Regions from separate parts of the Streptomyces sp. NPDC051987 genome, predicted to be linked through region 2. Evidence: riboswitches for the same ligand, from Rfam matches in the RefSeq annotation. Region 2 holds a riboswitch; the other holds the start of a gene.

Region 1 (14,549 bases), on a different contig from region 2:
TCCTGCATCTCGACATGGACGCCTTCTTCGCCTCGGTGGAGCAGGCGTCCAAGCCGAGCCTTCGCGGGAAGGCCGTGGTCGTGGGCGGACTCGGACCGCGCGGTGTGGTGGCCACCGCGTCCTATGAGGCCCGGGTCTTCGGGGTGCACTCGGCGATGCCGATGGGGCAGGCACGGCGGCTGGCGCCGAACGCCGCGTACCTGGTGCCGCGCTTCGGGCTGTACCGGTCGATCAGCGAGCAGGTGATGGCGCTGCTGCGCGAGCTCTCGCCCTTGGTGGAGCCGCTCAGCCTGGACGAGGCGTTCGTCGATCTGGAGGCCGGTGAGGCGGCCAGGGACGCCGCGTCGGCCCGGCGGGTGGGGGAGAGGCTGCGCGCCGACATACGGGCCGTCACAGGGCTCTCGGGCTCCGTCGGGCTCGCCGCCTCCAAGATGCTCGCGAAGATCGCCTCCGAGCAGGCCAAACCGGACGGGCTGGTGCTGATCGAGCCGGGCACGGAGCGGGCGATGCTGGGGCCGATGTCGGTGCGGATCCTGCCGGGGGTGGGGCCGGCCACGGGGGACCATCTGCGGCGGGCCGGGATCACCACGGTCGACGAGATCGCCGAGGCGGGCGAGGACGAGCTGGTCCGGCTGCTCGGCAAGGCCCACGGCCACGCCCTGTACGCGATGGCGCTCGCGCATGACGAGCGGCCCGTGGTGGCCGAGCGGGAGACCAAGTCGGTGTCGGTCGAGGACACCTACGACGTCGACATCCATGACCGGATGCGGGTGGGGTTCGAGGTGCAGCGGCTGGCCGACCGGTGTGTCCGGCGGCTGCGGGGGGCCGGGCTGTCGGGGCGCACCATCGTGCTGAAGGTACGGCGGTACGACTTCTCGACGCTGACCCGGTCGGAGACGCTCCGGGGGCCGACCGACGATCCGGCGGTGGTGCGGGAGGCGGCCGCGCGGCTGCTGGACTCGGTCGACACCACGGGGGGTGTGCGGCTGCTGGGGGTGGGCGTGTCGGGGCTGGCCGACTACACGCAGGAGGACCTGTTCGCGCAGGCGGCGGCCGGGGAGGGGGCGGCGGAGTTCGCGGCGGAGGAGGACGTGGCGGAGCCGGTCGCCGAGGAGCAGGCCGTCGCCGAGCGTCGGTGGCCTGCGGGACACGACGTGCGGCATGCCGAGTACGGGCACGGATGGGTGCAGGGGAGCGGGCTCGGGCGGGTGACGGTGCGGTTCGAGACGCCGGGTTCGTCGGAGCCGGGGAGGGTGCGGACGTTCCGGGTCGAGGACCCTGAGCTGGAGCCGGCGGAGCCGTTGCCGTTGGTGCCGGGGAGTCCGGGGGCCGGGGTGCGTGCGTGAGCGTGAGCGTGGGCGGGGATGGAGGGGGGACGCTGACCGCCGCCAGCAGGGTGTAAGTGCCCGCACGTGCCGTCGGCCGTCACGCCCCCGCGTCCTCCGTGCCCGCCAGTTTGCCGAAGTCGTGGTCGGGGTGGTCGTGGGGCGGGGGAGCCGTGTCGAGGCCGTAGTGGTGGTAGAGCTGGAGTTCCTGTTCGGGGGAGAGGTGGCGGCCCACGCCGAAGTCGGGGGCGCCCTTGATCAGGGCGCGGTCGAACGGGACGTGGAGGGTGCCCTCGACCAGCTCACTGGGCTCCAGGGGCACGAAGGCGTCCCGGGAGAACAGGCCGGTGCGTATGGCCGCCCACTCCGGCACGCCCGTCGCGTCGTCGAGGTACACCTCGTCGATCGTGCCGATCTTCGTGCCGTTGCGGTCGAACGCCTTGCGGCCGATCAGGTTGCGCGGATCGATGTCGGTCTGCACGGGCCCTCCACTTGGTCGCAACTCATCCGTAAGCACTACAAAAGAGCACATTGGAGGAGGCGGCCACTCGAAGGCTCCGGTGTTGCCCCCGCTGGTAGGCTGGCTGACGGCTGCTGACCCCGTGCGGGAGAGTCCTCCGGGAAGCCGGAGGCGCCGAAGGAGCAAATCCTCCCCGGAATCTCTCAGGCTCACGTACCGCACGGACGAGGTCACTCTGGAAAGCAGGGCGGACGTCGACGGTGTCCGCTCTCACCGACGGTGAAAGCCGGTGGTCCGCAAGGGCGTACCGGTGAAGCTCTCAGGTTGAGATGACAGAGGGGGAGGCCGTCGGGGTACCCGTGCCGGGGTACCCCTCGAAGGTCGCGTCAGACCAGGAGGCCTCCGCAATGACCGCCCAGCGTGTTCCGCTCTCCGAGCTTGAGCAGGGTATTCCCTTCGAGCAGCGCCATATCGGCCCCGACCACGAGGCTCGGGCCAAGATGCTCGCCCAGGTCGGCTACGGCTCGCTCGACGAGCTGACCGCGGCCGCCGTGCCGGACGTGATCAAGAACGCCGACCGGCTGGACCTGCCCGGCGCCCGGACCGAGGCCGAGGTGCTGGCCGAGCTGCGGTCGCTGGCCGACCGTAACCAGGTGCTCGGCTCGATGATCGGCCTGGGGTACTACGGGACCTTCACACCGCCCGTCATCCTGCGCAACGTGATGGAGAACCCCGCCTGGTACACGGCGTACACGCCGTACCAGCCGGAGATCTCCCAGGGCCGCCTGGAAGCGCTGCTGAACTTCCAGACCGTGGTCGCCGACCTGACCGGGCTGCCCACCTCCGGTGCCTCGCTGCTCGACGAGGGCACCGCCGCCGCCGAGGCCATGGCCCTGTCGCTGCGCATGGGCAAGAACAAGAAGGGCGTCTACGTCGTCGACGCGGACGCGCTGCCGCAGACCATCGCCGTGATCCGGACCCGGGCCGAACCGACCGGCGTGGAGGTCGTGGTCGCCGACCTCGCCGACGGCATCCCGGCGGACCTCGCCACGCGCGAGATCAACGGCGTGCTCGTCCAGTACCCCGGCGCCTCCGGTGCCGTACGCGACATCAAGGCCGTCGTCGACCAGGCGCACGAGTTGGGCGCCCTCGTCACCGTCGCCGCCGATCTGCTGGCGCTGACCCTGCTGACCTCGCCGGGCGAGCTGGGGGCGGACATCGCCGTCGGCACCACCCAGCGGTTCGGCGTCCCGATGGGCTTCGGCGGGCCGCACGCCGGTTACCTGGCGGTCCGCGAGAAGTTCGCCCGCAGCCTGCCCGGACGGCTCGTGGGCGTCTCCGTGGACGCCGACGGCAACAAGGCGTACCGGCTGGCGCTGCAGACCCGCGAGCAGCACATCCGCCGGGAGAAGGCCACCAGCAACATCTGCACCGCGCAGGTGCTGCTCGCCGTGATGGCCGGCATGTACGCCGTCTACCACGGCCCCGAGGGGCTCAAGGCCATCGCCCAGCGTACGCACCGCTACGCCACGATCCTCGCCGCGGGCCTCCAGGCCGGCGGTGTCGAGATCGTGCACGGCGCCTACTTCGACACCCTCACCGCGCGCGTGCCCGGCAAGGCCGCCGGCATCGTCGCCGCCGCCCGGGAGAACGGCGTCAACCTGCGGCTCGTCGACGCCGACCACGTCTCCATGGCCTGTGACGAGACCACCACCCGCGCCCAGCTGGGCGCCGTGTGGGCGGCCTTCGGTGTCGAGGGCGACGTCGAGGCGCTGGACGCCGTGACCGAGGACACGCTGCCCGAGGCGCTGCTGCGCACCGACGGCTACCTCACCCACCCCGTCTTCCAGCAGCACCGCTCCGAGACGGCGATGCTCCGCTACCTGCGCAGGCTCGCCGACCGGGACTACGCGCTGGACCGCGGCATGATCCCGCTGGGCTCCTGCACCATGAAGCTCAACGCGACCACCGAGATGGAACCGGTCACCTGGCCGGAGTTCGGCCAGCTGCACCCCTTCGCGCCCGCCGAGCAGGCCGAGGGCTATCTCACCCTCATCCGCGAGCTGGAGGAGCGGCTCGCCGAGGTCACCGGGTACGACAAGGTGTCGCTGCAGCCCAACGCCGGATCGCAGGGCGAGCTGGCCGGGCTGCTCGCCGTCCGCGCGTACCACCGGGCCAACGGCGACGCGCAACGGACCGTGTGCCTGATCCCGTCGTCGGCCCACGGCACCAACGCCGCGAGCGCCGTGATGGCGGGCATGAAGGTCATCGTCGTGAAGACCGCCGAGGACGGCGAGATCGACGTCGACGACCTGCGGGCGAAGATCGAGCAGCACCGGGGCGAGCTCGCGGTACTGATGATCACGTACCCGTCCACGCACGGCGTGTTCGAGGAGCACGTCGCCGACATCTGCGCCCAGGTGCACGAGGCCGGCGGCCAGGTGTACGTCGACGGGGCCAACCTGAACGCCCTGGTCGGGGTCGCCAAGCCGGGCCACTTCGGCGGCGACGTCTCCCACCTCAACCTGCACAAGACCTTCTGCATCCCGCACGGCGGCGGCGGTCCCGGCGTCGGCCCGGTGGCCGTACGGGCCCACCTGGCGCCGTACCTGCCGAACCACCCGCTGCAGCCCGCCGCCGGGCCGGAGACGGGCGTCGGGCCCGTCTCGGCCGCGCCGTGGGGCTCCGCGGGGATCCTGCCGATCTCGTGGGCCTACGTCCGGCTCATGGGCGGCGAGGGGCTGAAGCGGGCCACCCAGGTGGCCGTGCTCAGCGCCAACTACGTCGCCAAGCGGCTGGAGCCGCACTACCCCGTGCTCTACACCGGGCCCGGCGGGCTCGTCGCGCACGAGTGCATCATCGACCTGCGGCCGCTGACCAAGGCGACCGGGGTGAGCGTCGACGACGTCGCCAAGCGGCTCATCGACTACGGCTTCCACGCGCCGACGATGTCCTTCCCGGTGGCCGGCACGCTGATGATCGAGCCGACCGAGTCCGAGGACCTCGATGAGCTCGACCGGTTCTGCGCGGCGATGATCGCCATTCGGGCGGAGATCGACAAGGTCGGAGCGGGGGAGTGGACCGCCGACGACAACCCGCTGCGGGGTGCTCCGCACACCGCGGGCGCGTTGGGCGGCGAGTGGAAGCACGCCTACAGCCGGGAGGAGGCCGTCTTCCCCGCCGGAGTGTCGGCCGCCGACAAGTACTGGCCGCCGGTGCGCCGCATCGACCAGGCCTACGGTGACCGGAACCTGGTCTGCTCGTGCCCGCCGCTGGAGGCGTACGAGGACTGACCCACAGGGTTCGGCGTGCGGCCCGGCTCCGGCGGGGCCGCACGCTTTCACGCCGGGTAGGCGTGCGTCTGGGTCGCCTTCACCGTCGCCCAGACCGGGGCCCCGGGGTGCAGGTCCAGGTCGGCCGCGGCGACCGTGGTGAGGTCGGCGGCGAGGGCGAGTTCGCCGGTCAGGGCGGCGCGGATCTGGTCGCCGTGGGTCTCCAGGCCGGCCACCTCGCAGCGCCACAGGTTGCGGGCGCTGGCGCCCGTGGGGCGGTCCCGGAAGAGGGTGACCGCGCTCGGCGGGAACGCGACGAAGACGTCACCGGTGAGATGCTCGGTGGTGGTGATCACGGGGCCCGCGACCAGCTCGACGGTGTGGCCCTCGGCCCGGCCGCGGTAGAGGTTGAGGCCGACCAGGTGGGCGATGTAGTCGGTGCGCGGGTGGCGGGCGATGTCGGCGGGGGTGCCCTCCTGGACGACCCGGCCGTGCTCGACGACGATCAGGCGGTCGGCCAGCACCATGGCGTCCAGCGGGTCGTGGGTGACCAGTACGGCCACGGCCTCGAACTCGGCCAGGTGGCGGCGGAGCCGGGAACGCACGTCGAGGCGGGTGCGGGCGTCGAGGGCGGCCAGCGGTTCGTCCAGGAGCAGCAGGCGGGGGCGGGTGGCCAGGGCGCGGGCCAGTGCGACGCGCTGTGCCTGGCCGCCGGAGAGACGGCGGGGTTTGACGCCGGCGTGGTCGGCGAGGCCCATGCGGTCCAGCCAGGCGGCGGCCTGGGAGCGGGCCTCGGCCTTCGTCGCGCCCTGGCAGCGGGGGCCGAAGGCGACGTTGTCGAGGGCCGTGAGGTGGGGGAAGAGGAGGTAGTCCTGGAAGACGAAGCCGACCGGGCGGGACTCGGCGGGTGTGCGGTCCAACTCGGTGCCGTCCAGGCGGAGGTGGCCGGCGGTGAGGGGGGCGAGACCGGCCAGGGCACGGAGGGCGGTGGTCTTGCCGGCGCCGTTGGGGCCGAGGAGGGCGACGACCTCTCCGGGGGCGGCGGTGAGGGTGATGTCCAGGTGGAAGGTGGGGCGGGTGACGACGAGGTGGGCGTGGAGGCCGTGCGTCGCCGGGTGCGCCTGGGTGGTGGGTACCCGGCCTTCGGCCGGGTCGGTGCTCCCACCCGCACCAGCCGGGGCATCTGTGTCGGGTGCGGGTGGCCCCAGCGGGTGCGAAGCGCCGTCGGCGGCCGTGGGCGTGCCGTGGGGGGATCGCGGACCGTTGCCGGCGGTCAGGGGCAGGCCGTGGGGCAGCTGTGGGACGTCTGGTGCGGGGGGCTGGGAGTCGGTCATCGGGGTGTCTTTCTCATGACGCCGTCATCCAACGGTCTCGCAGGGCCGCGAGGACCGCGATCGACACCGTCAGGAGGACCAGGCTGAGCGCGATCGCCGTGTCCGGGTCGTTCTGCAGGGCGAGGTAGACCGCGAGCGGCATCGTCTGGGTGCGGCCGGGGAAGTTGCCGGCGAAGGTGATCGTCGCTCCGAACTCGCCGAGCGCGCGGGCCCAGGCCAGGACCGCCCCGGCCGCGATGCCGGGGGCGATGAGGGGGAGCGTGACCCGGCGGAACGCCGTGAAGCGGGAGGCGCCCAGGGTGGCGGCCGCCTCCTCGTAGCGGGGGTCGGCGGCGCGGAGCGCGCCCTCGACGCTGATCACCAGGAAGGGCAGCGCCACGAAGGACTCGGCGACCACCACGCCCGCCGTGGTGAACGGGAGGGTGATGCCGAACCAGGAGTCCAGCCACTGGCCGACCACCCCGTTGCGGCCGAGGGCGAGGAGCAGGGCCACACCGCCGACCACCGGGGGAAGGACGAGGGGCAGGGTGACCAGCGCGCGGACGAGACCCCGGCCGGGGAACTCCGTGCGGGCCAGCAGCCAGGCCAGGGGGACGCCCAGGACCAGGCTCACGGCCGTCGCCGCCGTCGCGCAGACCAGCGAGAGCTGCAGGGCCTGCCACACCTGCGTACTGGTCAGCAGGGACGGGAGGCCGCTCCAGGGGGCCCGCACCAGCAGGGCGACCAGGGGCAGGAGCAGGAAGACCAGAGCTGCCGCTCCGGGGAGGAGGAGCGGCAGTGGTACGGCCGGCCGAACCCGCCGGCGCCGCGGGCCGCCCGTGAGGGTGCCGGCCGCGGCCCCGGACTCGTCGGCTCCCGTCACGGCTTGAGGAACCCGGCGTCGCTCAGGACCTGCTGGCCCTCAGGGGACTGCACCAGGGCGATGAACGCCTTGGCCACCGCGGGGTTCCGGGCGTTCTTGAGGAGGGCGATCGGGTAGTCGTTGATGGCGTCGGCGGACTCGGGGAACTCCACGCCCGCCACCTTGCTGCCTGCCGCCTTCACATCCGTCCGGTAGACGACCGCCGCGTCGGCCTCCTTCAGCACCACCTTGTTCAGGGCGGACTTCACGTCCTGCTCGTAGGAGACCGGGGTGAGCCTGAGCTTGTCGGCGGCCAGGGTCTTCTGCGCGGCGGCACCGCACGGCACCGTCCTGTCGCACAGCACGACCTTCAGCGACGACCTGGTCAGGTCCTTCAGCGAGGAGATCTTGTCGGGGTTGCCCGGCAGGGTGGCGATCTCCAGCTGGTTGCGGACGAAGGTGGCCGGTGCGGTGGCGGTCTCCTTCTTGTCCGTCACGATCGCCATGGTCTTCGGGCTGGCGGCGGCGAAGACGTCGGCCGGCGCACCGCTGGTGATCTGCGCGGCGAGGCTGTCACTGCCGCCGAAGCTGAAGTTGACCTTGGTGCCCGGGTGGGCCTTCTCGAAGTCGGCCTTCAGGGTCGTGAAACTCTCCTGGAGCGAGGCCGCCGCGAACACGGTGATCGAGCCCGACAGTCTGGGCGTCGCCGACGACGTGTCCGACTTCGTCGACGGGGACGAGTCGCTGCCGGAGTCGGAGGAGGACGAGCAGGCGCTCAGGGCCAGCAGGGCCGCGACCGAGGCACCGGCCACCTGGAGCGTGCGCCGGGGCCGGCGCACGGAACGGGTCGTCACGAGTGAACTCCTCTGATTCCTCTGGGGGAAACTGTCGCGCCCTGCTGCGACCCGGGTATCAGCCGCCTGCCGATGATTCTGCCGCATCTGCCAGGCATAAGTCTCTTGTCACATCGCATGAGCTACATGCTTCCGGATTTGATCTGGCATGTGCGTTCGCCCATGCCCCCGGCGCATCAGCGGCAGCTCCGTGCATCGCGCCCGTGAAACCCGCCCGGTCCGGGCCGGGTCAGACGCGGTCGATGTGCACGTTCGTGGACTTCACCCGGGCCGTCGCCTCCATGCCGACCTCCAGGCCGAGTTCCTCGACCGCCTCCCGGGTCAGGAGGGAGACCAGGCGGTGCGGACCGGCCTGGATCTCGACCTGGGCGGCGACGTCGCCCAGCTTGATCGCGGTGACGATGCCGGGGAAGGCGTTGCGGACCGAGGTGTAGGAGGCGTCCTCCTCACCGCTGCCCGCCTTGGCCAGTTCGACGGAGAACGCGGCGAGGGCCGCGCCGTCGATGAGCCGTCGGCCGCCCTCGTCACGATGGGTGGCCACCCGGCCCGCGTCGGCCCAGCGGCGGGCGGTGTCCGGGCTGACGCCGAGCAGCCGTGCCGCCTGGCCGATCGTGTAGGACTGCATGCAGGTCACGATAGGCCCAGCCGTCGGTGCCCGCGGCCGGCGGGTGTGGGGTCGGCGGGTGTGGGAGCGGCGGGTGGCGGTCAGCCGAGGCCGGACGCGTCGAGGACCGCGCGCGCGTTGGTGTCGTCGATCTCGTGACCGAGCCGCGCCAGCACCTCGGCGCCCCGGCGCAGGGTGCCGCGTTCCAGCGAGCGCCGGACACCGGTGTCCAGCTCGTGCCAGAGCAGCGGGTTGGCGTGCAGGACACCGGGGTCGAGCTCCAGGCGGCTGCCGTGCGTGTCGCGCAGCACCAGATGCGCGCAGACGTCTCCGTACTGGCCGACGTAGACGAGGGAGTCGGTCCGGACGGTACGACGGCGGAGCGGGCCGCGTACCGCCAGCCAGCCGGGGCCCGCGGTGACATGGGCGGGCAGCAGCATGGTGAGGACGGCGGCCGCGAGGGTGACCCAGAGCAGGGCGCGGGCGGGGGTGAGGGTGCCGGCGTCCCAGTCCACCAGGAGCGTGAGCCCGCCGAAGCCGAGGGCACAGCCGACGGCCAGGTGCGCACGACCGTGCCAGGTGCGGTCACCGGCCGCCCGGCCCCTGCGTCTTCTGTCCTCCATGGGGCCGACGGTAGGGGCCGCCGGTCGCTGCGGAGCCAGCGCTGACGGGGTTCTTATGCGGACCGAGCGGTTCTTGACGGGATTCTTACGCGCCCTGTCCCGCCTCAGCCGGTGTGCACGCGCGGCCGCCGGGCCCGGTCCGGCTCGGCCTCCCGCAGCACCTCGCGGGTGACCGGGGCGACCTCGCCCTGGCCGAAGAGGAAGAACCGCAGGAAGTTGGCGAACGGGCCGCCCTCGGTCCACTCGAAGTAGATGTGCGGGATGCAGCCGGTCTCGTCGCGGACGTGGAGCAGGAGCGCGGCCAGGGCGTTGGGGATGGAGGCCGACTCCAGGGTCAGCACGCGGTAGCGGTTGTGCAGGACCTCGCCGCGGACGGCGAGGCCCGCCTCGAACTCGGAGGGGTCGGTGACCGTCACCTCGACGAAGACGAAGTCCTCCTGCTCGGGCATGTCGTTGTCGGCCCGGATCTGCTCGACCTTGTCGCGGTACTCGGCGATGTCGCGCCGGTCCGGCTCGTTGGCGATGAACCGCATCTTGCGGCTGGCCATGTCCCGGATGAACCGTTCCGCCATGTCGTCGAGGGTCACGCTGGTCACGCGCAGTTCGAAGGCGCGGGCGAGGCGGGACAGCAGCGAGACGAGGATGATGCCGACGATGAAGCAGGCGCCGATCTTCACACCGTCGGGCCGCTCGATGACGTTGACGACGGTCGTGTAGAGGAACACCGCCGAGATCACCCCGAACCCGACGGTCCACTTGCGCTGCCCGGCCTTGCGGGAGGCGATGGTCACGGCGACCGCGGCGGAGCTGATCAGGACCAGCACGCCGGTGGCGTAGGCGCCGCCCTGCGCGTCGACGGAGGCGTCGAAGATCCAGGTGACCAGGAAGGCGATCAGGGTGAAGACGATGACCATGGGGCGCACGGCGCGGGCCCAGTGCGGGGCCATGCCGTAGCGGGGCAGGTAGCGCGGCATCAGGTTGAGCAGTCCGGCCATCGCCGAGGCGCCGGCGAACCACAGGATGCAGATGGTCGAGACGTCGTAGACCGTGCCGAAGGCGTTGCCGAGGTATTCGTGAGCCAGGTAGGCGAGTGCGCGGCCGTTGGCGTCGCCGCCCGCCTTGAACTCCTGCTCCGGGATCAGCAGCGTGGTGATGAAGCTGGTCGCGATAAGGAAGCAGCTCATGATCAGGGCGGCCGTGGTGAGCAGCTTCTTGGTGTCCCGGATGCGGCCGGTGGGCTGCTGCTCGGTGTCGCCCGGGTCGCCCTTGACGTGCGGCATGACGGCGACGCCGGTCTCGAAGCCGGACAGGCCCAGGGCGAGTTTCGGGAAGACGATCAGGGCGACGCCGATCATGACGAAGACGTTGCCGTGTTCCGTGGTGAGGGCGCTGGTCCAGTCGGTGACCACGTGCCCGGCGGTGATGACGTGGTAGAAGCCGACGATCACCACGACGACGTTGAGCGCGAGGTAGACGCCGACCAGGGCCACCGCGACGCCGATCGCCTCCAGGAAGCCCTTGAGGAAGACCGCGCCGAGCAGGGCCACCAGGAACAGGGTGATCACCATCTGCTTGCCGTGCAGGAAGTCGGTGAGGTGCGGGTTCTCCACCAGGTGGGTGGAGGCGTCCGCGGCCGACAGGGTGATGGTGATCAGGAAGTCGGTGGCGGCGAAGCCGAGCAGGGTGAGGACGAAGAGCTTGCCCTGCCAGAAGGAGAGCAGCCGTTCCAGCATGGCGATGGAGCCCTCGCCGTGCGGGCTCTCCTCGGCGACCCGGCGGTAGACCGGCAGGGCGCCGGCCAGGGTGACGATGACCAGCACGATGGTCGCGATCGGCGACAGCAGACCGGCGGCGAGCGCCGCGATGCCGGGCTGGTAGCCGAGGGTGGAGAAGTAGTCGACACCGGTCAGGCACATCACCCGCCACCAGCGCTGGCCCTGGTGCGCGGGCTCGGGCTGCGCGTGAGGGCCGGTGTGGCCGCCGCTCTTGCCCATGTCGGACAGCCCCTCCAGCATCCAGGCGCGCAGGCGACTGGGAGGGGGGTGCTCGGTCGTGGCCATGGGGTCGGCTCCTGGTGTCCGGCGCGGTGTGGTGCGGCGCAGTTCGATTCCGGCCATCACGCGGACGGCGGCACCAGCGTAAGCAGAGAGTGACGCGTGGGCCCACGGATCGGCGTGCCTTGGGCGTCAAGCTTGCGTTAAGAATGCCCTGACGGGCGGGGGTCGCGCATCAAGAGTTGGCCGGTTGGCGGACCGCGGCGCACGCTGGGCTGTACGGGGGACGGCGGGCAGGGCCGCGGGGTCGGCCACCGAGCGTTATCCCGCACGGCACCGCATGGCAGGGCATTGCATCGCACCGCACGGCATCGCAGGGCATCGCACCGCATTGCACCGCACGGCATCCCGCGCATCGTACGGGCGGGTGCCGTCCTCTTGCCGGCTGCCGGCTGCCGGCAGCACGCGCGGCCTCTTCGTGGGCGCCACCCGGACCACACGCTCCCTGCTCTTGACATGTTCTTGGCGGAATTTTGAACGGCGCGCGGCGGCCCGGCCGGAACCGGCGTCACGGCCGGTGCCGTTCAGGCTGATGTGACGTCAACCCTCCCCGTACCAGCGGCCTCCGGAGAGAGAACCGGCCACATGGTGATCTGCGGCGACGACGGCCTCGCGCACCGGCTCGCCGTCGAACTGGACGCCGTGTGCGGTGAGGTCGTCACCGTGGTCCTGCCGTCCGCCGACGACGAGCACGGCGCCCGGCTGGCCGCCCTGCACCGCGACCCGACCTCCGCCGTCCACCTGCAGATCTCGGCCCGCCCGGACGAGGCCACCCTGCGCGCGGCCGGCGTGGCACGGGCCGCCGCGCTCGCCCTCACCTACCGCGACGACCAGGCCAACGTCACCGCGGCCCTGCTCGCCCGCACCGTCAATCCTTCCGTGCGGCTGGTCGTCCGGATGTTCAACCGGGACCGCGGCAGCCACCTGGAACGGCTCCTGGACCGGGCGGCGGGCCTGTGCGACGCCCCGGCGCCCGACACCTCCACGACGGTGCTCTCGGACGCCGACACCGCCGTGCCGGAGCTGGTCGCGGCGGCCGCCGTGGGCCACGGGCACACCCTCCAGATCGAGGGAAAGGTCTTCCGCGGGGTGGTACGGCCCGCGGGCACCCCCACGCACGCCACCGACCTCGCCACCCTGGCCGTGCTCTCCGGCGCCCACGAGGACGACCCGGCCAGCCAGGACAGCGCCGAGACACCCGGTGAGGACGGCACCCTGCTGCTGCCGGACGACCAGACGGCCTACCACCGGCAGTTCACCCACGGACGGCTGATGCTGGAGGAGGTCGTCCACCTCGACGCGGACGAAACGGGCCGCCGCGTCCGGCGGTTCCGGCCGGTGCGCTGGGTGCGCGCCCGGTTCGCGCATCTGCCCTGGCGGGTCTTCCGGTCCCGGCAACTGGCTGCCGTCTACGGTTCGTTGGCGGCCGTGGTGGTCGCCCTGTCCACTGCCACCGCGCTCTTCGCGGACGAGCACCCCTGGTGGAAGAACTTCTATCTGCCGCTGCTGGACATCTTCACGATGGGGGACCCGGCGACCGAGGAGTCCCCGGCCCGCCGCATACTCCAGCTCCTCGCCGGCTTCGTCGGGCTCGCCGTGCTGCCGCTCGTGGTGGCCGCGACCATGAATGCCACCGAGGCGTTCCGCACCGCCTCCGTGAACCATCCGCCCGACGACGACGTCAGCGGCCACATCGTCCTGGTCGGCCTCGGGATGGTCGGCACCCGGGTGCTGGACCGGCTGCGCACCACCGGCCACCAGGTCGTGGCCATCGAGCGGGACCCGCGCGCCCGGGGCGTCCCGCTCGCCAGGGAACTCGGCGTCCCGCTGGTCCTGGAGGACGCCACCGCCCCCGGCGTCCTCGAACTCGCCCGGGTCCGGCAGTGCGGCTCCCTGCTCGTCCTCACCCGCGACGACGGCCAGAACCTCGACATCGTCATGGCCGTCCGGGAGGCCAACCCCGAGGTACGGGTGGTCACCCGGCTCTACGACGACGCCTTCGCCGCGACCGTCCAGCGCACGTTGCGCGCGTCCTACCCGGACGCGCTCACCCGGAGCAGAAGCGTCTCGGCGCTGGCCGCGCCGTCGTTCGCCGCTGCGATGATGGGGCGCCATGTGCTGGGGGTGATGCCCGTGGAGCGGGGCTCGCTGCTGTTCACCTGCGTGGACGTGGCCGGCCATCCGGAGCTGGAGGGACGCTCCGTGCACCAGGCGTTCCGGCGGCGGGAGTGGCGGGTGCTCGCGGTGGGGCCGGTCGACGGGGGTGCCCCGGGACAGCCGGCCTTCGACTGGCGGCCGGCCCAGGGGCGGGTGCTGGAGGCGGGGGACCGGGTGGTGATGGCCACCACGCGCCGGGGCCTCGACGTGCTTCTGGCCGGGGTGCGGTGGGGCTGAGACCAGGGCAGTGGGCCGGGGTGCGTTGCTGGGGCGGTAGGGCGACGCGCGGGCCACTCCAGGCGCGCCGTCCGGCCCCTGCAGGCCTCCTGCAGTGCGCTCCGTAATGTTCGCCGACCTCGGCGAAACTTTCGGCTGGGCTGGGGGAGAGGCGCGTGCATGCGGACGTGCGACAACCCGGTCATCCCCGGCTTCCATCCCGACCCGAGCGTGTGCCGGGTCGGGGAGGACTGCTACCTCGTCTGCTCCCGCTTCGAGTACCTCCCAGGCGTCCCGCTCTTCCACAGCCGGGACCTGGTGCACTGGCGGCAGATCGGCGACGTCCTGGACCGGCCCGGGCAGTTGACGCCGCCGGACGACACCCCGGCCTCGGGCGGCGTCTACACGCCGACCATCCGGCACCACACCCCGGGCTCATCCGCGTCCGAAGGGGTTGTTCGGCCGGCCGAACTCGACGGTCGTTATCTCTCCGCCGAGGTGGCCGGCGGGTTCACGGGCCGGGTCATCGGCGTGTACGTCACCGAGGGGCGGGCCCGCTTCGACTGGTTCGCCGGTGCGCCCATGAGCTGATGCGCGACACCTTGACGCTCCTGATCCGCCTTTCTAGAGTCCCCGTTCGGAACGTTCGGTGACAACGCCGAATGTTTCGAGTACGGCGGCCCCCAGAGCACCACCGAACCAGGACGGCGTCGGTCGTCCCGTACCCCGAGGAGCGCATCATGGGCGACCCCGCACTGTCCCGTCGCGGTTTCCTGGCGGCCACCGCGGCCGCCGGTCTGGGCATGACC
Region 2 (14,549 bases):
GATTCCGTGCAGCATGTGCGGGGGCTCCCTGGTGCCAGTGGGGTGACACGAATTGCAACTGCGTATGTCGTATTCCCCGACACGCCGGGAGGGATCCGCGTGGGCGCGTGAATTGTCAGCCGCGGGCCGCCACTTCGCCGAGCACGGCCGCCGACTTCGCCGACCAGTCGGAGGTGATGATGCTGGCGTGGTCCGCGGCGAGCAGCGCCAGCCGGGCGGCCACCTCGGCGTCGGTCGGAGCGGTCGACGAGATCGCCGGGGAGACGTTGTTGGCGTCCGTCATGATCAGGATGTAGTGGTTCCTGGCGTAGAACGACGTGTCGTAGCCGTTGTTCACGTACGTCGCCGCGTCGCCGTCGAAGAACACGAACCAGGGCTGGATGGAGGCGTCGTACCTGCTGGTCCGCGGATCCCCGGCGGCGGCGCCCAGGACCGCCGGGAAGGCCTGGGCCTGGGAGATGTTCCCCGCCGCGTACAGGTCGCGCAGGTGGTCGCCGTACTCCTCGTCCGTCCAGTAGTGGTCGAACGGGTTGGCCTTCTCCACCGTGCCCGGGATCAGTTCGAAGATGAACTTGCCCTTGAGCTGGTCACGGGTCGGCCAGGCGTCGGCCTTGGCGGCGGCGTCCAGGGTGGCGTACGAGGAGCCGAGCAGGTCGGCCGGCCTGTAGACGCTGCTGCCGAGCTTCTGGGAGACGAGCGTGTCGAACGCGCTGGGTCCGAGGCCGATGGTCTGGTTGAAACCGACCTTCATCTCGACCTTGACGACGACGGGTGCGTGGTTCGGGTGCAGTTGCTCCCAGGCCGCCATGTTGTCCAGGCAGCTGCCGAGGTCCTGGCTGGTGCTCTGGCTGTACAACTGGCTCGGACTGCTGGTGTGTTCGCAGTTGTTGTCGTCGCCCCACGGGTTGCTGTGGCTGACCCGCCACCGCTTGCTGATGCTGTCGACGTACACGTCCAGCTCCAGCAGCGAGGCTCCGGAGTCCAGGGCCTGCGCCCAGTAGGTGTACTTGGCTCTGTCGTACGCGTTGTGCGTGCCGATGGCGGTGGTCGCGGAGAACTTCGCCGCGCTCGGGTCCGTGTCCGCGTGCGCGGTGGGGCCCGCCATCAGGAACAGGACACCGGCCCCCAGTACTGCCGCCAGCCGTCTCCGTACCCGCATGACCCAACTCCCTTGGGTTGGTGGTGAGTTGGCGGCAGCGTAGGAGCAAGTGGTTACTGAGCGGTAGCCCCTGGGGGAACATCGGTCTCCGGAACTTCCGCAGGAGTCGGCAGGTCGCACGTACGCTGACCGCATGCCGAGGCCGTGAGGAGGCGCTGGTGGGGACGGGTCCGGTGGCGGGGCGGCGGCCTGCGGGCCTCTTCGTGGGGCTGTGCACCCTGGACGTCGTCCAGCTGGTGGACCATGTGCCCGGTCCGGACGAGAAGCTGACGGCGCGGGACCAGGTGGCCGCCGCGGGCGGCCCGGCCACCGGCGCGGCCGTCGCCTTCGCCCGTCTGGGCGGCCTGCCCCGGCTGCTCACGGGTCTCGGCTCCCATCCGCTGGCGCACGGGGTCCGGGCGGACCTCGACGCGCTCGGCGTCCGGATCTCGGACCTGGCCGCCGAGCGGGTGGAGCCGCCCGCCGTCTCCTCGGTCCTGGTGACCGCGTCGACCGGCGAGCGCGCGGTCGCCTCGACCAACGCGACCGGGCACCGGCTGCGGGCCCCGGCGGACCTGGCCGAGCTGGTGGCGGCGTGCGACATCGCCGAGTTCGACGGGCACCACATGGACCTGGCCGTCGACGTCGCCGCCGCGGCGCGGTCGGCGGGCCGGCCCACCCTCCTCGACGCCGGCAGCTGGAAGGACGGCACGCGGCGGCTGCTGGCCTGGACCGACGTCGTCGTCTGCTCGGCGGACTTCCACCCGCCCGGCACCGCCACGCCGGCCGAGACCCTGGAGTTCCTCCGGGACCACGGGGTGACCTGGGCGGCGGTCACGGCGGGCGGCGCGCCGATCGTATGGGCGGGGCCCGGCACCGGCGGCCGTGTCCCCGTTCCGGAGACCCGCGTGGTGGACACACTGGGCGCGGGCGACGTCCTGCACGGTGCCCTCGCCTACCACCTGAGCGGACTCGCCCCCATCGACGGCCCGGCCTTCGCCGACGCCCTGTCCCGAGCCGCCGCGGTGGCCTCCCGCGCCTGCGCCTCCTTCGGCACGCGCGCGTGGCTGACGGCGGGCTGACCGGCGGCCACGCGCTGACGGGCAGGTCAGCGGCCGTCCGTCAGCACTCGATGATGTTCACCGCCAGCCCGCCCCGGGCCGTCTCTTGTACTTGACGGACATGCGGTCGGCTGTTGATCAGGTGGTTGACCTGCAGTTTTGACATGCCCGGAGTTGCCTTGGATCACGTCGGGGACTTTTTGGGGGGACTTCCTGTCGAGAGCTGATGGCAACGCATCCCATGCCACCCCGCTCGGCCGGAGGTTCGGCAAAGTCCGACGTTTCCTGGGCCGGGCGAGCTCGTGATCACACGCTTGGTGATGTTACTCAATGTGGTCGTCCGTGCACCGAAGGCTTCCCGGGGCTCTCTTGAGCGGCTACCGGGACCGTGCCCGGCGGAGCGGTACCGCCGGTTTCGCGAGGACCTTCGGTCTCCGCGTCTTCCACCGCGATCCGCGCATAATGGGATTAACGACACAGCGGTGGGAGGGCATCCCTGAAGCGGCCCGAAAGGCGGCCCGCGACAGGGCCTCCAGGTGAGGGAAGTGAGCACGGTGTCGGTCGCCTGGGACGACATCGGCGGACTCGCCGATGCCCATGAGCGTTTTCTGGCCGGTGCACGAGTCGAGACGAACGTACGGGGCTCGGTCCTCGAATCCTGGATGCGGTCCAGGTCCGAAGGGGTCGAACCGCACCGGGTGCAGCTTCCGTATGCCTCTGGCCTGACGCTGGACGACCGCCTCATGCGTGCGAGCGCCCCGGTGCTGAAAGACCTGACCGGGGTGCTCGCCAACGTGAGCATGGCGGTCGCGCTCTGTGACGCCCAGGCCCGCATGGTCCATCGGTACGGCACTGGCCGGCAGCTGCTCGAACGCCTCGACGACATCAACTTCGCCCCCGGTTTCGACGCCTCGGAGCGGGTCGCGGGCACCAACGGTGTCGGCACGGCGCTGGCCGGGCGGGGCCCGATCTATCTTGCCGGCCGTGAGCACTTCGCCGACTGCCTGCAGCCGTTCACCTGCGCGGGCGCGCCCATCCGCGACCCCCTCAGCGGGCGTATCGAGGCCGTCCTCGACCTCACCTGCCTGCGTGGCGACGGCGACCCCGCCATGCTGGCACTGGTGCGGAAGGCTGCCCGCGACATCGAGGCGCGGCTGTTGGAACAGGCCACGGAACGGGAACGGGCGCTTCTCGCGGCGTACCGGCGGGCCCGTCGCGACACGTGCGCCGGTGGCCTACCGCAGCAGCCCCCGCAGGCACTCCCGGGGCCTGGCCCCGAGGGCGGCGGCCTCGGGGCGATCGATCTGGCCGTGCTGCGGGAGAAAGCCGAGGAGCTCATCGCCTCACCGAAGCGCACCCTCGACGAGGTGGTCCTCTCGGGCGGGCGGGTCGCCACACTGCTGAGCCGCCAGGTCACGGGAGCGGCGGGTGAGACGGGTACGGTCGTGGAGGTCCGTGTCCTCGGCGGCCCGAACCTGCGTCATGTCGGACTCACCGCGCCGGCCGAGCGGACCCAGCCGGCGCCGGTGACCGTGTCGCCCCTGACCATCCCGCTGGGGCCGGTCTCCGCGGTATCGAGGCAGACGGGGACATACCCGGCCCACCCGCATGCTGCCGGACCACCGCTCCCACAGACGGCAGCGGCGACGCCCGTGGTCGGCACGCAACCCCGGATCCAGGCCGGAACCGACGGGAACGGCAGCGGCCCCGGCACAGCAGACGGCTGGGTGTTGCTCGTCGGCGAGCCCGGCGTCGGCAGGCTGGCCGTACTGGCCCGCAAGCGGCTGGAACTGCTGCACGACGCCAGTGTGCGTATCGGCACCACCTTGGAGGTCACCCGCACCGCGGAGGAACTGGTGGAGGTGGCGGTTCCCCGGTTCGCCGACCTCATGGTCGTCGATCTGCCCGACCCCGTGCTGCTCGGCGAGGAGCCCGGGCCGCTCGGTGGGGATACTCCGCTGCGCCGTGTCGCGATCGGCACCGTGCGTGCGGAACTGCCCGTGTACGGCATCGGCGACTCCGTCGAGTACGTTCCGTCCACCCCGCAGGTCCGCTGCCTGGAGACCGGGCAGTCTGTGCTCGAACCCGTCCTGGCCGACGCCGAGGGCTGGGTCGCCCAGGATCCGGCACGGTTCGGGCAGGCCCTCGCGCAGGGCATCCACTCCCTGATCACGGTGCCCCTGCGGGCCCGTGGCACGATCCTCGGCGTGGCGAGCTTCTACCGCTCCGAGAAGCCCGCCCCCTTCGAGGACGACGACCTGTCCCTCGCCCAGGAGCTGGTCGGCCGCGCCGCGATCTGCATCGACAACGCCCGCCGTTACACGCGCGAGCACAACACCGCCCTGGCGCTGCAGCGCAGCCTGCTGCCCCGGGGTCGGCCCGAGCCGACCGCCGTCGAGGTCGCCTGCCGCTACCTGCCCGCGCAGGCCGGGGTGGGCGGCGACTGGTTCGACGTCATTCCGCTGTCCGGCGCCCGCGTGGCGTTCGTGGTCGGCGACGTGGTCGGGCACGGCCTGCACGCCGCGGCCACCATGGGCCGGCTGCGCACCGCCGTGCACAACTTCTCCTCCCTGGACCTGCAGCCCGACGAACTCCTCACGCAGCTGGACGACCTGGTCGGGGGGCTCGACCGGGGCGAGGGCTGGGCGGTGGAGCCCAGTTACCAGGACTCCGGAATCGTCGGTGCGACCTGCCTGTACGCCGTGTACGACCAGGTGTCCCGGCGCTGCACCCTCACTCGTGCCGGTCACCCGGCCCCTGCGGTGGTCACACCCGACGGCGCGGTGGACTTCGTCGATCTGCCGTCGGGACCGCCGCTCGGGCTGGGCGGGATGCCCTTCGAAACAGTCGAGTTGGAGCTGGCCGAGGGCAGTCAACTGGTGCTGTACACCGACGGCCTGATCGAGGACAGGGGCCGCGACATCGACATCGGCCTGGACAAGCTTCGCGCTGTCCTGGCCTGTGCCGACCGGGCGCCGGAAGACACCTGCGACGCGGTCCTGGACGCACTGCTCCCGTCCCGCCCGAGTGACGACGTGGCCTTGCTCGTCGCCCGTACGCACGCCCTGGGGCCGGAGCAGGTCGCCGAGTGGGAGTGGCCCAGCGACCCGGCGATCGTCTCCCGCTCCCGCGCGGCCGTCACCAAGCAGCTGGCCGCCTGGGGGCTGGACCAACTGGCCTTCACCACCGAACTCGTCGCCAGCGAACTGGTCACCAACGCCATCCGGCACGCGAGCGGCCCGATCCGGCTCCGGCTGCTCTGCGACCGCGCACTGATCTGTGAGGTCTCCGACGGCAGCAGCACGTCGCCTCGGCTGCGCCGCGCCCGGAACACGGACGAGGACGGACGAGGACTCTTCCTCATCGCCCAGTTCACCCAGCACTGGGGAACCCGCTACACCACGGACGGCAAGATCATCTGGACCGAACAACCCCTGCCGTGACGGGCAGGGATGGTTCGCCACCTGGCTGGACAGGATCGCCGCCGACGGCACCCTCACCCGTCTCGTACGCCGGGGGACGCGCCGTTCCTCGACGCGGCGGTACGCATGCTCGAAAGGCTGGCCGACGACTTGGAACGGATCCCCGGACACGCGGCCGGCGCCCTGCCGCTGCGGGTCCTCGCCGGGGGTGGGCCAACGGTGACACCAAAGCCCTCGTCCCCGGCACCCCGCTCGAAAAACTGCTCGGTGACGCCGCACGCGCGGGAGCCGGCCGAACTGGCGCGCCGACTTCGACCGGGCCGGCCTGAGCATCACCGCGGACGCCGTGGCCCACCACGGTGCCCGCCCCTGGCGGATGACGGCCGCCGACTACCGATTACACGGCGGCACTCGGCGAGGGCGAGTCCACACCGCTCGCGGGACCGCCCGCGGCCAGCCCCTGGGATCCTGGACTGGCCCGCGCCACGGAGGCGTCGGGAAGCGCGGTCCTGGAGGAACGCCTCCTGCTCGCGCTCCTGTCCGACCTCACCCGCACCTGACCCGGCGTCCGGTGGTGGTCGGATCGATCTGTCCACCACCACGGTGCGTCGTTCGGCATCCGCCGCGAGTCGGTGGCGGTTCCCGGGCCCCCGGGGCCGACCGGAACGGGGCCCCGTCTTCTCAGCGAGCGTCGGCTTCCGGTTCCGGTACGGGGAGTTCGTCGAGGTCGAGGGTGAAGGTGCGGCCGTCGGCCAGGGGGATGGGGAGCTTGCCCGTGCCGTATGCGCGGGTGTGTGCGGTGCTGTAGCCGCTCGAGGTGGGCTCGGTGTGCAGGACGACCTCCCGGGCGTAGGGGTCCACGACGAGGTAGACGGGGATGCCGTACCGGCCGTACTTCGCGGTGCAGTCGTCGTAGTCCTTGCGGGCGGAGGACGTGGAGACGACCTCCGAGATCAGCAGGACATCCTCGAAGCTGTAGCGCTTGCCTTCCTTGCGCGCGTCCTCGCGCAGGATGGCCAGGTCGGGGGCGGAGTTCTCATCTGCGGGGAAGTCGATGTAGACGTCCGAGGGTGTCTTCGCGTGTCGTCCGAGCGACAGGATCGTGTCGTACTGCATCGACTTGATCGTGCTGGAGTGCTCGAAGCTCTGCGGGGTCAGGATCACCTTTCCCTCGGCCCCGAACAGGACCGTGTACCCCTTGGGGAACTCGGTGTGCATGATCGAGTCGACGCTCATGGAGGGCTCCTTCCCGTGTGCCGCCATGATACGGCGGTGGACGCCGCACAACTGGACGGAACGGCAGGTGGGCGGATCCGGCGCCGCGGGGTACGGACCTCCTCCGCCCGCCGTGATCGACAATGGCGACTTCGACGCGTACCGGGAAGTTCACGGTCAACTCAGCAGGGAAGGCCCTGACAGCACTGAAAGGCGCCAACGCGCTGGTCAGGGTCCTTTTCCCTAGCACTCGATGATGTTCACCGCCAGCCCGCCCCGGGCCGTTTCCTTGTACTTGACGCTCATGTCGGCGCCCGTGTCCTTCATGGTCTTGATGACCTTGTCCAGAGACACCTTGTGGGAGCCGTCGCCGCGCATGGCCATGCGGGCCGCGGTGACCGCCTTGACCGCGGCCATGCCGTTGCGTTCGATGCAGGGGATCTGGACCAGGCCGCCGACCGGGTCGCAGGTCAGGCCGAGGTTGTGCTCCATGCCGATCTCGGCGGCGTTCTCCACCTGTTCCGGGGAGCCGCCGAGGACCTCGGCGAGCGCGCCCGCCGCCATCGAGCAGGCCGATCCGACCTCGCCCTGGCAGCCGACCTCGGCGCCGGAGATGGAGGCGTTCTCCTTGAAGAGCATGCCGATCGCGCCGGCGGCGAGGAGGAAGCGGACCACGCCGTCCTCGTCGGCGCCCGGGACGAAGTTGATGTAGTAGTGCAGGACCGCCGGGATGATGCCGGCCGCGCCGTTGGTGGGGGCGGTGACCACGCGGCCGCCCGCCGCGTTCTCCTCGTTCACGGCCATCGCGTAGAGCGTGATCCACTCCATCGCGTGGGCCAGCGGGTCGCCCTCGGCCCGCAGCTGGCGGGCGGTCACGGCGGCCCGGCGCTTGACCCGCAGTCCGCCCGGCAGGATGCCCTCGCGGGACATGCCGCGCGTCACGCACGCCTGCATCACCCGCCAGATGTCCAGCAGCCCCGCGCGGATCTCCTCCTCGGTGCGCCAGGCCCGCTCGTTCTCCAGCATCAGCGCGGAGATCGACAGACCCGTGTCCTTCGTCAGGCGCAGCAGCTCGTCGCCGGTGCGGAAGGGGTACTTCAGGACCGTGTCGTCCAGCACGATGCGATCCGCGCCGACCGCGTCCTCGTCGACGACGAACCCGCCGCCGACCGAGTAGTACGTCTTGGAGAGGAGTTCGGCGCCCTGCGCGTCGCGGGCCCACAGGGTCATGCCGTTCGCGTGGTAGGGCAGGGCCTTGCGGCGGTGGAGTTTGAGGTCTTCGTCGAAGGAGAAGGCGATCTCGTGCTCGCCCAGCAGGGACAGACGGCCGGTGCTCCTGATCGCCTCGACGCGGTCGTCGGCCGTCTCCACAGCCACCGAGCGCGGCGAGGCGCCCTCCAGGCCGAGCAGCACCGCCTTCGGGGTGCCGTGGCCGTGGCCGGTCGCGCCGAGGGAGCCGTACAGCTCGGCGCGTATCGAGGCGACGGACTCCAGCAGCCCCTCGTTGCGCAGGCGGCGGGCGAACATGCGGGCCGCGCGCATCGGGCCGACGGTGTGGGAGCTCGACGGGCCGATGCCGATCGAGAACAGGTCGAAGACCGAGATGGCCACGGGAACTCCTCCGAAAAGGGTGGGGGCACACGTCCTCGGGTGCCCCCACCAGGGAACTACTTGTTCAGACCCGGGTACAGCGGGTGCTTGTCGGTCAGCGCCACCACGCGGGCCCGCAGCGCCTTCGCGTCGTACGACGGCTTGAGCGTCTCGGCGATCACGTCCGCGACCTCCGCGAAGTCCTCGGCCGTGAAGCCGCGCGTGGCCAGCGCCGGGGTGCCGATCCGCAGACCCGAGGTCACCATCGGGGGCCGCGGGTCGTTCGGGACGGCGTTGCGGTTGACCGTGATGCCGACCTCGTGGAGCCGGTCCTCGGCCTGCTGCCCGTCCAGCTCGGACTCGCGCAGGTCGACGAGGATCAGGTGCACGTCCGTGCCGCCGGACAGGACGTTCACCCCGGCCTCGCGGGCGTCGGGCGCCGTCAGCCGCTCGGCGAGGATGCGCGCCCCGTCCACCGTACGACGCTGCCGCTCCTTGAAGTCCTCGCTCGCCGCGACCTTGAAGGAGACCGCCTTCGCCGCGATCACGTGCTCCAGGGGACCGCCCTGGAAGCCCGGGAAGACGGACGAGTTCAGTTTCTTCGCGAAGGCCTGGCGGGCCAGGATGATGCCGCCGCGCGGGCCGCCGAGGGTCTTGTGGGTGGTGGAGGTGACCACGTCGGCGTACGGCACCGGGTTCGGGTGCAGCCCCGCCGCCACCAGGCCGGCGAAGTGCGCCATGTCGACCCACAGGTACGCCTCGACCGCGTCGGCGATCCGGCGGAACTCCGCGAAGTCCAGCTGCCGCGGGTACGCCGACCAGCCCGCGATGATCACCTTCGGGCGGTGCTCCTTGGCGAGCCGCTCCACCTCGGCCATGTCGACGAGACCGGAGTCGTCCACGTGGTAGGCGACCACGTCGAACTGCTTGCCGGAGAAGTTCAGCCGCATGCCGTGGGTCAGGTGGCCGCCGTGCGCGAGGTCCAGGCCCAGGATGGTGTCGCCGGGCTGGGCCAGCGCGAACAGGGCCGCCTGGTTGGCGGAGGCACCGGAGTGCGGCTGCACGTTGGCGTACTCGGCGCCGAACAGCTCCTTCACCCGGTCGATGGCGATCTGCTCGGTGACGTCGACGTGCTCGCAGCCGCCGTAGTAGCGGCGGCCCGGATAGCCCTCGGCGTACTTGTTGGTGAGGACCGAGCCCTGCGCCTCCATGACCGCGAGCGGAGCGAAGTTCTCCGAGGCGATCATCTCCAGGGTGGACTGCTGGCGCTCCAGCTCGGCGTCGACCGCGGCGGCTACCTCCGGGTCGAGTTCGTGCAGGGGCGTGTTCAGAACGGACATCTGTTTCTACGACTCCTAGGCCGGGGTCCGCGGCGGCTCTCAGCCGGCGGTGAAGGCGGTGTACTCGTCGGCGGAGAGCAGCTCGGCCGGCTCCTCCGTGACGCGCACCTTGAACAGCCAGCCGCCCTCGAAGGGGGCCGAGTTCACCAGCGAGGGGTCGTCGACGACGTCCTCGTTGACCGCGGTGATCTCACCGGTGACCGGCGCGTACAGGTCGGACACCGACTTGGTCGACTCCAGCTCGCCGCAGGACTCGCCCGCGGTCACCGTGTCGCCGACCGCCGGGAGCTGGACGAAGACGACGTCACCGAGCGCGTTGGCCGCGTGCTCCGTGATGCCGACCGTGGCCACGCCGTCCTCGGCGGCCGTCAGCCACTCGTGCTCCTTGCTGTAACGCAGCTGCTGGGGGTTGCTCATGGCCTGAATTCTCCTGTACGCGGGGGAGTGCTGGTGAATGGGGGACTGCTGGGAACGCTTGTGACCAGCGGCGATGTGCGCCAGGTCACGCCCGGTGGCGGGTGCCGACGCCGGTAGCGGCGGTCACTTCTGACGCTTGTAGAAGGGCAGCGGCACGACCTCGTACGGTTCGTGACTGCCCCGGATGTCCACGCCGACGCCCGCCGTGCCCGGCGCCGAGTGCGCCGCGTCGACGTACGCCATGGCGATCGGCCTGCCCAGAGTGGGGGAGGGGGCACCGGAGGTGACCTCGCCGACGACCTCGCCGCCGGCCACCACCGAGTACCCGGCGCGCGGCACCCGGCGCCCCTCGGCGACCAGGCCGACGAGCACCCGCGGCGGGTTCTGCGCCGCACGGGCGGCGGCCTCGGCGAGCGCCGCGCGCCCCACGAAGTCGCCCTCCTTCTCGAACTTCACCACCCGGCCGAGCCCGGCGTCGAAGGGGGTCAGCTCCGTGGTCAGTTCGTGGCCGTACAGCGGCATGCCCGCCTCCAGGCGCAGGGTGTCCCGGCAGGACAGCCCGCACGGCACCAGGCCCACCGGGGCGCCCGCCTCGGTCAGCGCCTGCCACAGCTCCACGGCGTGCTCCGGCTTCACGAACAGCTCGAAGCCGTCCTCGCCGGTGTAGCCGGTGCGCGCGATCAGCGCCGGCACGCCCGCGACCGTGCCGGGCAGGCCGGCGTAGTACTTCAGGCCGTCCAGGTCGGCGTCGGTCAGCGACTTCAGGATCCCCGGCGCCTCCGGTCCCTGGACCGCGATCAGGGCGTACGCGTCCCGGTCGTCCCGCACCTCGGCGTCGAACCCGGCGGACCGCTCCACGAGCGCGTCGAGGACGACCTGGGCGTTGGAGGCGTTGGCGACGACCAGGTACTCGGCCTCGGCGAGCCGGTAGACGATCAGGTCGTCCAGGATGCCGCCGTCCGCGCGGCAGATCATGGTGTAGCGGGCGCGGCCGACGCCCACGGCGGCGATGTCGCCGACCAGGGCGTGGTTCAGCAGCTGGGCCGCCTGGGGCCCGGTCACGGTGATCTCGCCCATGTGGGAGAGGTCGAAGAGCCCGGCCCTGGTGCGCACCGCGACGTGCTCGTCGCGCTCGGAGCCGTAGCGCAGGGGCATGTCCCAGCCGGCGAAGTCGGTCATGGTCGCGCCGAGCGAGCGGTGCAGGGCGTCGAGCGCGGTGTGGCGCAGTGCGGCGGAATCGGTACTGCTCATCGGTCGGTCGTCTCCCGGAGGTCCCAAGGGCATGACAGGCGAGGTCTGTCCTCCCCATCTGTCATCGGAACCTGAGAGGTTCGCCCTGACCACGAACGTGGGCACGGCTTGCACCTTGGGTGGAGCCACTGACACAGCGGCCCGCTTTTCAGATGTGCCTCGCCCGCGCGGTAACGGGGCCTGAGAGATTCAAGGGAGGGACTTGCTCCTTCGGCGCCCCAGCGACGACGGCTGGGGACTCTCCCGCGCGGATTCAAGCGGCCGGTATGCAGTTGGCGCGGACATCATTGCACGCCGCCCGGCCGCACGGCAGCCGGACTCGGTTCCCGCCGCTGTGACACGGCTGTGGCACGCCGCGCACCGAACCGCGAGACATCGTGCATTACCTTCTCTTTACATTAAGTGGGGAGAACCTTTCCTGAACCCCCAGGGAGGACGGTCACGGTGACAAGGACCACGGCATACGCGACGACCACGGGCGTCGCCCTGCCCCAGCAGCGGACGGCCCGGACCCGGGAGCGCTGCGGAGCGGGCCCCGCGCCGGTCGTCCGCGACCTGCGCGACCGCGCCGGGCACAGCCCGCACGGACTGCTCTTCGGCGCCCGTGATCTGGTGGTGGTCACCGGGCTGCCCGGCAGCGGCAAGTCCACCCTGATGCACCGCACCGTCCAGGGCCTGCGCATCGACTCCCAGGACACCCGCGACCGCTGGGACGCCCGCCTGGCCCGCCTCCTGCCGTACGCCGTCTACCGCCCCCTGGTCCGCCTGGCCCACTACGCCGGGCTGCGCCGGGCCCTCGGCACCGGCGAGGGCGTGGTCGTGCACGACTGCGGGACCCAGGCCTGGGTCCGCGACTGGCTGGCCCGCGAGGCCCGCCGCCGCGGCGGCACCCTGCACCTGCTCCTCCTGGACGTCACCGCCGGCACGGCGCTGGACGGCCAGCGGGAGCGCGGCCGGGGCGTCTCCCGGTACGCCTTCCTGCGCCACCGCCGGGCGGCCGGCCGGCTGCTGCGCGCGGTGGAGAAGGGCGACCTGCCCGCGGGCGTCGGCTCGGCGGTCCTGCTGGACCGGGCGGCGGCGGACGCACTGCGCCGGATCGCCTTCGCGTGCTGAGACCGCCGGCCCGTCCCGAACCGGCTGGTGGGGTGGCGTCGTCGGTGCCACCCGCTAGCCTTTCCACCCTCAGCAGCGGTTTCCAGCAGGTGGTAGGCAGATGGACTTCCCGGCGGACATTCCCGCGGACTTCCCGGCACAGGCGCACCCCCACCCCCACGGCGGGTGGCCCGGCAACGAACTGGAGGAGGTCCTGTCGGCCTCCCTCGGCGTGCCCGCGGCGGCGGGCCGGCTCATCGAGGTACTGGGCCGGAGCTTCCTGTGGATCCCGCTGCCGGAGGGCGGCGGCCCGCACAGCGGCCCGCTGGACCTGCCCACCACGCAGATCGAGGGCCAGGTGTACGTGCCGGTCTTCAGCTCCGAGGAGCAGTTCCGCCTGGTCGCCGGCTCCCACCTTTCGTACACGATCGCCCCGGCCGTCGAGTTCGCCCGCGGCCTGCCCCCGCAGGTCGGCATCGCCGTGAATCCCGGCGGGGTGGTCGGTCTCCCGCTGCCGCCGGGAGCGGTCGCCGAGCTCTGCCGGACCGGGCGCACCGAGCTGGACGGCCCCGCCTCCGGCGGCCGGGTCCGCCTCTTCGAACCGGACTGGCAGGACGAGCCGATGGACTTCCTGGCCGCGGCGTCGGCGGAGTTCGCGGCGATCGGCGTGGTCGCCTCGGCCCGCCGCTGCCTGGCCGCGATCGAGACGGCGGACCCGGTGATGTTCGTGGGCGTCGAACTCTCCCAGTGGGAGGGCGACCTGCGGGCCCTGCCCCTGGACGCGCTGGGCAAGGCACTGGGCCGGGCCCCGGTGCAGTGGCCGGTGAACCTGGTGCTGCTGGACGTCGCGGACGACCCGGTGGGCCACTGGATGCGCGAACACGTCCGGCCCTTCTACCAGTACGGCCACTGAACGCGCCCGTCAGGGGCGCGGGACCGGATCGGTGGGCGGGCTGCGCCACGTGGGTGCGGCCGGCCATCGCGTGGGCGCGGCCGGCAACCGCGTGGGTGCGGCCGGTCACCGCGTGGGGGCGGCCGGCCACCACGAAGCCGCACCCGCGCACGGACAATCGGCCCCGGCCCCCTGGGCGCATAAGCTGTCTCCGAACGCGGGGCAACCCTCATACGCGGGGTAACTCAATGAAGGGGCGGTAACACGTGAGCGCCAGCGGCACCGCGGCGACCGGACAGGTCGAGCACATGCTGCGCCAGGTAACCCCCGGGCGCTACGACGCCTATGAGGCACTCCTCCGCGCCCTCGCCACGCCCTCCTCCGGCCAGATCTGGATGCTGCTCTGGCACGGCCAGGCCGGCTCCCCCGACGCCCAGTACGGGAACATGGAGGTCGACGGCCACGGCTACGCCCCGTGCGTGACCTCGGCCCAGGAGCTCTCCGCGAGCGGCTGGAACCGGTCGTACGAGGTCGTCGACGGCATCGACGTGGCCCGCACGCTCTACCCCGACCACTTCGGTCTCTGGCTCAACCCGCACGCCCCGGGCGGCGGCGTCGGCATCCCCTGGCTCGACCTGCGCCGCATCGCCACCGGCCTGGACCGCCAGCCGGCCGGTCCGCTGCGGCTCACCGAACCGGCCGTCGAGGTCCCGCAGTTCTACGCCCTGCTCACGCAGAACGCCCACCGCACCCCCGCGGTCCGCTCGCTGCGCCGCGCGTGGGTGCAGCCGGCGCTCGGCGCGCCGTACCTCGCGATCGGCCTGGACGTGTACGACACGTCGCCGCCGGCGGTGGACTCGGTGCGGGCGATGATGCAGCAGTCCATCGGGGCGGTGCCGGACGGGCTGCCGGTGTCGACGGTGGCGATGACCGACGAGTACGACCCGGTCGTGATGTGGATGCGGGCGACGGCACGGCCGTTCTACGACCGCGAGGCCCACGCGGCACTGCCCCCGGCGCCGGCGTCGGGGTACGGGTATCCCCAGGCACCCAGCGCCTTCTGACAGCGCTGTGCCCGCCTCTCGTCCGAGAGGCGGGCACAGTTGTCACGGGGTCACGGCTTGGGAGTGC

The links. Region 2 has a riboswitch for glycine ahead of gcvT (glycine cleavage system aminomethyltransferase GcvT). Riboswitches for the same ligand answer to the same signal wherever they lie in the genome.
Region 1: linked by a shared signal. The riboswitch ahead of gcvP (aminomethyl-transferring glycine dehydrogenase) and the one ahead of gcvT (glycine cleavage system aminomethyltransferase GcvT) in region 2 are both predicted to bind glycine.

Annotation. Positions count from the first base shown of each region.
Region 1 covers NZ_JBFAXI010000016.1:1,084-15,632, forward strand. The annotation lists gene AB0M11_RS11700 (DNA polymerase IV) at 1-1,346, shown strand, start outside; gene AB0M11_RS11705 (PRC-barrel domain-containing protein) at 1,426-1,806, opposite strand; glycine riboswitch at 1,921-2,014, shown strand; gene gcvP (aminomethyl-transferring glycine dehydrogenase) at 2,193-5,078, shown strand; gene AB0M11_RS11715 (ABC transporter ATP-binding protein) at 5,126-6,391, opposite strand; gene modB (molybdate ABC transporter permease subunit) at 6,405-7,253, opposite strand; gene modA (molybdate ABC transporter substrate-binding protein) at 7,250-8,086, opposite strand; gene AB0M11_RS11730 (helix-turn-helix transcriptional regulator) at 8,316-8,711, opposite strand; gene AB0M11_RS11735 (hypothetical protein) at 8,792-9,313, opposite strand; gene AB0M11_RS11740 (amino acid transporter) at 9,418-11,373, opposite strand; gene AB0M11_RS11745 (NAD(P)-binding protein) at 11,953-13,761, shown strand; gene AB0M11_RS11750 (family 43 glycosylhydrolase) at 13,921-14,331, shown strand; gene AB0M11_RS11755 (extracellular solute-binding protein) at 14,481-14,549, shown strand, end outside.
Region 2 covers NZ_JBFAXI010000049.1:13,771-28,319, reverse strand. The annotation lists gene AB0M11_RS24970 (glycoside hydrolase family 25 protein) at 1-15, opposite strand, end outside; gene AB0M11_RS24965 (phosphatidylinositol-specific phospholipase C domain-containing protein) at 116-1,159, opposite strand; gene AB0M11_RS24960 (PfkB family carbohydrate kinase) at 1,318-2,220, shown strand; gene AB0M11_RS24955 (SpoIIE family protein phosphatase) at 2,745-5,642, shown strand; gene AB0M11_RS24950 (hypothetical protein) at 6,095-6,181, shown strand; gene AB0M11_RS24945 (Uma2 family endonuclease) at 6,303-6,857, opposite strand; gene AB0M11_RS24940 (L-serine ammonia-lyase) at 7,080-8,447, opposite strand; gene glyA (serine hydroxymethyltransferase) at 8,504-9,766, opposite strand; gene gcvH (glycine cleavage system protein GcvH) at 9,806-10,183, opposite strand; gene gcvT (glycine cleavage system aminomethyltransferase GcvT) at 10,307-11,434, opposite strand; glycine riboswitch at 11,593-11,690, opposite strand; gene AB0M11_RS24920 (AAA family ATPase) at 11,879-12,547, shown strand; gene AB0M11_RS24915 (enhanced serine sensitivity protein SseB) at 12,648-13,439, shown strand; gene AB0M11_RS24910 (enhanced serine sensitivity protein SseB C-terminal domain-containing protein) at 13,685-14,482, shown strand; gene AB0M11_RS24905 (hypothetical protein) at 14,533-14,549, opposite strand, start outside.